One region of the Streptomyces sp. NBC_00086 genome, then DNA from elsewhere that is predicted to be linked to it. Evidence: riboswitches for the same ligand, from Rfam matches in the RefSeq annotation. Region 1 holds a riboswitch; the other holds the start of a gene.
The links. A riboswitch is a leader RNA that binds a small molecule or an ion and turns the genes downstream of it on or off. The one in region 1 is predicted to bind S-adenosylmethionine.
Positions count from the first base shown of each region.

Region 1 (3,404 bases):
CGAAGCGGCGCAGCTTGCCCTGGTCGTCCAGGACGCGCGCGGCGATGCCGGGGTGGCTCGCCTCCAGGGACTGGATGACCTCTTCGAGGGTCGCGCCCTCGGCGGGGACCTCGGCCTGGCCGCCGGTGTAGGTGCGCAGGATGGTGGGGATGCGGACGTTGACGCTCATGGTGCTACTGCCCTTCCGGTGTACAGGTAAGAAGATCAGGCCAGGTTGGCGGCGCGGAACGCGTCCAGGCTGGGGCGGATGGTGGCGGTCTGGCCACCACCTTCGGCCACCGCCTCCAGGGTCTTGAGGCCGTCACCGGTGTTCAGGATCACGGTGGTCAGCGTGGGGTCGAGCTGCCCGTTCTCGACGAGCTTCTTCGTCACGCCGACGGTCACGCCGCCCGCGGTCTCGGCGAAGATGCCCTCGGTCTGGGCGAGGAGCTTGATGGCCTCGACGACCTGCTCGTCGTTGACGTCCTCGACGAAGCCGCCGGTGCGGCGCGCGATGTCCAGGACGTACGGGCCGTCCGCCGGGTTGCCGATGGCCAGCGACTTGGCGATGGTGTTCGGCTTCTGCGGGCGGACCACCTCGTGACCGGCCTTGAAGGCGGTCGAGACGGGCGAGCAGCCCTCGGCCTGGGCGCCGAAGATCTTGTACGGCTTGTCCTCGACGAGGCCGAGCTTGATCAGCTCCTGGAGACCCTTGTCGATCTTCGTGAGCTGCGAGCCGGACGCGATCGGGATGACGATCTGGTCGGGCAGCTGCCAGCCGAGCTGCTCGCAGATCTCGTACGCCAGGGTCTTGGAGCCCTCGCCGTAGTACGGGCGCAGGTTGACGTTGACGAAGCCCCAGCCCTCGCCCAGCGGGTCGCCGATGAGCTCGGAGCAGAAGCGGTTGACGTCGTCGTAGTTGCCCTCGATGCCGACGAGGTCGCCACCGTAGACACCGGCCATGACGACCTTGCCCTGCTCCAGGTCGTGCGGGATGAACACGCAGGAGCGGAAGCCGGCGCGGGCGGCCGCGGCGCCGACGGCGCCGGCCAGGTTGCCGGTGGAGGAGCAGGAGAGGGTGGTGAAGCCGAAGGCGCGGGCGGCCTCGACGGCGATGGCCACGACGCGGTCCTTGAAGGAGTGCGTCGGGTTGCCGGAGTCGTCCTTGACGTACAGCTTGCCGGTGACGCCGAGCTCCTTGGCCAGGTTGGCCGCGTCCACGAGCTTGGTGAAGCCGGGGTTCAGGCTCGGCTTGGAGGCCACGTCCGCCGGGACGGGCAGCAGCGGCGCGTAGCGCCAGATGTTGTTCGGGCCGGCCTCGATGGCGGCGCGCAGGGCTTCCGGGTCGCCCAGCGGCAGGTCGTAGGCGACTTCGAGCGGGCCGAAGCACTCGGCGCAGGCGAAGATCGGGCCGAGCTCGAAGCCGGTACCGCACTCACGACAGGAAAGGCCGGTGGCGGGACCGAGATCGACAGAGGTGCCAGAAGCGTTTTCAACGGTTTCGGCAGAGGTTGCGACAGACTGTGCAGCCATGATGGCGAGGCCCTTTCTCCTCATCTTCCCCATGGCGCACTTCGCCATGAGACGGAATTGGCACCTTCCCTAGCCGGGGACCTCGCTGGCGGCGCTGGAATGCGCGATCGCGAGAACCGACTGGAGGGTTGCCGGGGCTTCAACGGGCCGTGTCCCTCTGCCCCTCTGGATGAGCGGTATGGCACCGGCACACGCGCTCTGTGGCGCGCCGGTGCGTTTGTACGCGGGGACCCCCGGCATGCGGTGGACCTTCGCGTTGTTCAAGACTGTAACCGAAGGCCCGGGTGGTTGAGACAGCCGTCCGAACCGCGAGATGGATCACATTTCGGTCCAAACCCATGATGAACCCAGTGATGAACCAGGGAGTGCTGAAGGTGCTGGAAGAGGTGGAGCGCTGGCTGGCAGACCGCTCCTGGTCAGCCGCCGACCGACCGCTCGGCCAGCTGCTTTCGGCCAAGCGGGCAGCGGGCACCACGGTCAGCGTGGTGCTGCCGGCGCTGAACGAGGAGGCGACGGTCGGCGCGATCGTCGAGGTGATCCGGCGCGATCTGATCGAGGGCCTGCCGGTTCCGCTGGTGGACGAGCTCGTCGTGATCGACTCCGGCTCCACGGACCGCACGGCGGAGGTCGCGGCCAAGGCCGGGGCCCGGGTGGTGCACCGCGACGAGGTCCTGCCGCGGATCCCGGCGGTGCCCGGCAAGGGCGAGGTCCTGTGGCGCTCGCTGCTGGTCACCACCGGCGACATCGTCTGCTTCGTGGACGCCGACCTGCGCGATTTCTCGGCCGCCTTCGTCTCGGGGATCGTCGGCCCGCTGCTGACCGATCCGGACGTGCGGTTCGTCAAGGCCATGTACGACCGCCCCTTCGGCCAGGAGTCCGGCGACCCGGCCGCCCTGGCCTCCGCCAAGGCCCACGGCCAGGGCGGCCGGGTCACGGAGCTGGTGGCCCGCCCCCTGCTCAACCTCCACTGGCCGCAGCTGGCCGGCTTCGTCCAGCCGCTGGGCGGCGAGTACGCCGTGCGCCGCGAGCTGCTGGAGCGGCTGCCGTTCCCGGTGGGCTACGGGGTGGAGCTGGGCCTGCTGGTGGACGCACTGCACACGGCCGGGCTCGACGCGCTGGCCCAGGTGGACGTGGGCGTACGGCTGCACCGCCACCAGGACGGCCAGGCCCTGGGGCGGATGGCCGCGGCGATCTACCGCACGGCGCAGGTACGGCTCTCGCGGGGGCACCTCGTACGCCCCGAGCTGACGCAGTTCGAGCGGGGCCCGGAGGGGTTCGTACCGCACACCTACGCCGTGGACACCGAGGAGCGGCCGCCGATGCTCGACATCGAGGAGTACGCGCGCCGTCGCGTGGCGTAACGCCCGAATCAACCCCTATCGGTCTAATTTCCCTTTCATGGGGTTTATACGTTTCAGACATGTATGGGGATCCGCCCTCGCGGTGGCCGGGGGCGCGGCGCTGCTGATCGGCTCGCTGAGCGGACCGGCCGTCGCGGAGGTGGTCTCCCCCTTCGAGAAGCGGTACGACGAGGCGCTCTACGGGGACTTCGTCACGCTCGGCAACACGGTGATGGGCTGCCCCCAGGCACCGCCCGCCGAGGCCGCCGAGTGCGCCGAGGTCCAGCGGGGCGGGGGCACGAAGAACAACAACGACTTCGTCGCCCGCCCGGTGGACGCGGCCGGGCTCGGGACGGCCACCGGCACCTCCAGCACCGGCCTGCTCACCGTGCCTCCGGGCGCGAAGGTGGCGTACGCGCGGCTCTTCTGGGGCGGCAACAACGGCGCGTACAAGCTCGGCTCGAACCTCATCGAGCGGTGCGACGTCTCCGGCGAGGACGTGCGGCGCGCCCCCGGTGACCCGCTGACCACCCGCCCGGTCGTCAAGGTCGG
Region 1 is NZ_JAPELZ010000001.1:4,480,584-4,483,987, reverse strand. Features, by position in the region: gene OG276_RS20150 (MoaD/ThiS family protein) at 1-169, opposite strand, end outside; gene thrC (threonine synthase) at 205-1,512, opposite strand; SAM riboswitch class I at 1,530-1,688, opposite strand; gene OG276_RS20140 (glucosyl-3-phosphoglycerate synthase) at 1,887-2,873, shown strand; gene OG276_RS20135 (hypothetical protein) at 2,911-3,404, shown strand, end outside.

Region 2 (3,404 bases), 1.6 Mb from region 1:
GAGCGCAAGGTGAAGCCGCTGGAGAAGCTCCGCGCCAAGCTCAGCAAGGGCTACTACGGGGAGAACAACCAGATCCCGAAGCCCACGGTCGAGGAGTACAAGGAGATCCAGAGCGGCCACGGCCACCACTGATCTCCCGCATCACGGCTTCACATGCTTCACACGCTTCACGCAGTACGCACCACGCATGACTGCTTGAGGGACTGATTTCGGTCAGTCCTGGTGTCGCCACGGCGAGAGCCCCGTCCAGTGTCTGGACGGGGCTCTTTGCCGTCCCCGGGGCTGGATAGGCTGAAGCCCTTCCCATTCGACGTGGAATCCTCGACGAGCAGCAGGAGCGGACCATGAACCTGGTGACCCCGGCAGGCGGCGACAGCGCGGCGGCCCGCGGCTGGCCGGGCGTTCTGGAGGCCCTGCTGACCGGCCGCGACCTCGGCGCCGACGACACGGCCTGGGCCATGGACAGGATCATGCGCGGGGAGGCCACCGACGCCCAGATCGCCGGCTTCGCCGTCGCGCTGCGGGCCAAGGGGGAGACCGTCTCCGAGATCAACGGCCTGGTCCGCGCCATGTACGAACACGCCAACCTGATCGAGGTGCCGGGCCGGACGGTGGACATCGTCGGGACCGGCGGCGACGGGGCCAAGACGGTCAACATCTCCACGATGTCGGCGATCGTGGTGGCGGGTACGGGCGCCAAGGTCGTCAAGCACGGCAACCGGGCCTCGTCCTCCGCGAGCGGCTCCTCGGACGTCCTGGAGAAGCTGGGCGTCAACCTCGACCTCACCCCCGCACGGGTCGTGGAGGTGGCCGAGGAAGCCGGGATCACCTTCTGCTTCGCGGTCAAGTTCCACCCCGCGCTGCGGCACGTGGCGGCGGCCCGCCGGGAGCTCGGCATCCGGACCACCTTCAACTTCCTCGGCCCGCTCACCAACCCGGCGCGGGTCCGCGCGCAGGCCACCGGTGTGGCCGACGCGCGGGTGGCCCCGATCGTCGCGGGCGTCCTGGCGGAGCGGGGCTCCTCGGCGCTGGTCTTCCGCGGCGACGACGGGCTCGACGAGCTCACCACCACGGCGACCTCCCGGGTCTGGTGGGTCCGCGACGGCGAGGTCCGGGAGCAGGGCTTCGACCCGCGCGACATCGGCATCCCGCTGGTTCCGGTCTCCGCCCTGGCCGGCGCGGACGCCTCGTTCAACGCGGACGTGGCCCGGCGCCTGCTGGCCGGCGAGACCGGCCCCGTGCGCGACGCGGTGCTCCTCAACTCGGCGGCGGCCCTGGTCGCGCTGGACCCGGGTACGGGCACCCTGGAGGAGCAGCTCGCCGCCGGTGTCGTACGGGCGGCGGAGTCCGTGGACTCGGGCGCGGCCCGGGCGGCGCTGGCCCGCTGGGCGGCTGCGAGCAACGCGTAGCCCTTGCGGTGGATGGCCATTGCGACGGGATCCGGCCATGATCCGACAACGACCCCGGTCCGCCATGTGGACCGGGGTCTTGCGTTCGGAAGATCATGTGGCAGGATGCTCCTCAGGTCACGAGTGACAGCGTTTAGGCCCCGGCTTGCTGTCCGGCAACCCTCCTTCCGTGGCGGGGTGCCCCGGGTGATGACCAGGTCGTAGGCAGTGAGGTCTACGGCAAGCGCGGATCCCTCGAACACCAGGGGTCCTGGTCTTCTGAGGAGCGTTTTCCGTGAGCAAGCGAATGCGATAGGGCGACTCCGCCCCTTCTTCACCCCTCGGAACAGGGTCACTTCCGCGTACCCGCAGCACACCTGCGCACTACGCCGGCCGATCCGCTTTCCGGGGCACTCCCGTACCCCGAACGGCCGCAGCGCCGTAGCCGTGTCGGCGGACGGGCACACCGAAGCCATTCACACCTGCCTGCCGGGAGATACCGCCATGTCCGCAACCCTGAACGCCGCCGCCACCGCCAACGCCGCCGCCGTCGAGCCCGCCTGTGCCGAGCCGCTGCCGGTCCTGGGCCGTGACGTCACCGTCCCGCTCGTCACCGGCGGCGAGGTCACCTACGCCGCCCTCGACTACGCCGCCAGCGCCCCCGCCCTGCAGCGGGTCTGGGACGACGTGGCCGCCTACGCCCCGTACTACGGCAGCGTCCACCGCGGCGCCGGGTACCTCTCGCAGCTCTCCACCGACCTGTTCGAGCAGAGCCGGGTCACGGTCGCCGAGTTCCTCGACTGCCGCCCCTCCGACCAGGTGATCTTCACCCGGTCGACCACCGACTCCCTCAACCTGCTCGCCGCGGTGCTCCCGGCCGACTGCCAGGTCTTCGTCTTCGAGACCGAGCACCACGCCTCGCTGCTCCCGTGGACGAACGCCCGGGTCACCTACCTCAACGCCCCCCGCACCCCGGACGAGGCCGTCGCCACCCTGGAGCGCGCCCTGGCCGACCGCGACCCCTACGGCCCGGCGCTGGTATGCGTCACCGGAGCCTCCAACGTCACCGGCGAGCTGTGGCCCGTCAGGGAACTCGCCGCCGCCGCGCACGCCCACGGCGCCCGCATCGTCCTGGACGCCGCCCAGCTGGCCCCGCACCACCCCGTCTCGGTCCAGGACCTCGACGTGGACTGGGTCGCCTTCTCGGGACACAAGCTCTACGCGCCCTTCGGCTCGGGCGTGCTCGCCGGCCGCGCGGACTGGCTCCAGGAGGCGGACCCGTACCTCGCCGGCGGTGGAGCCTCCCGCAAGGTGGCCCGCCGCGAGGACGGCGGCGTGGACGTCGAGTGGCACACCACCGCCGCCCGCCACGAGGCCGGCTCCCCGAACGTCATCGGCGTCTACTCCATCGCCTCCGCCTGCAAGGCGCTGAACGAGGCCGGCTTCGAGAACCTCGTCGCCCGCGAGCAGCACCTCATCGCCAAGGTCCGGGGCGGCCTCGCCGAGGTCCCGGCGGTCCGCGTCCTGTCCCTCTTCGGCGACGACGCCCCGCGCGTGGGCGTGATCTCCTTCGTCGTCGACGGCTGGAACAGCTCGCACTTCGCGGCCGCGCTCTCCGCCGAGTACGGCATCGGCGTCCGCGACGGCCTGTTCTGCGCCCACCCGCTGGTCCGCACCCTGCTCGGCAGCGAGCCGCAGGCCCAGGGCGAGTGCGGAGCCCCGGAGGCGGCCCCGGGGGAGCGCTCGCTGAACGCGATCCGCGTCAGCTTCGGCGCCGGCACCCCCGACGAGCACGTCGACCGCTTCGTCCGCGCCGTCAAGGAGCTCGTGGCGGACGGCGCCAAGTGGCAGTACCGCACCGAAGAGGGCCGCTGCGTCCCGGCCGTCTGACAGGCGTGACCGCGGGGGCCGGCTGCCCTGCGGGGGCTGTCCCCTACCCGCCCTTCCACCGTTCCCAGGGCCCTGCCCTGACCCGGTCCTCAAGCGCCGGACGGGCTGGAGGGGTCCCGGGCTGCG
Region 2 is NZ_JAPELZ010000001.1:6,082,804-6,086,207, forward strand. Features, by position in the region: gene OG276_RS27570 (cytochrome bc complex cytochrome b subunit) at 1-132, shown strand, start outside; gene trpD (anthranilate phosphoribosyltransferase) at 345-1,409, shown strand; SAM riboswitch class IV at 1,525-1,641, shown strand; gene OG276_RS27580 (aminotransferase class V-fold PLP-dependent enzyme) at 1,893-3,278, shown strand.
Region 2: it holds a riboswitch for S-adenosylmethionine, as region 1 does, so the genes downstream of both, OG276_RS27580 (aminotransferase class V-fold PLP-dependent enzyme) here and thrC (threonine synthase) in region 1, are expected to answer to the same signal.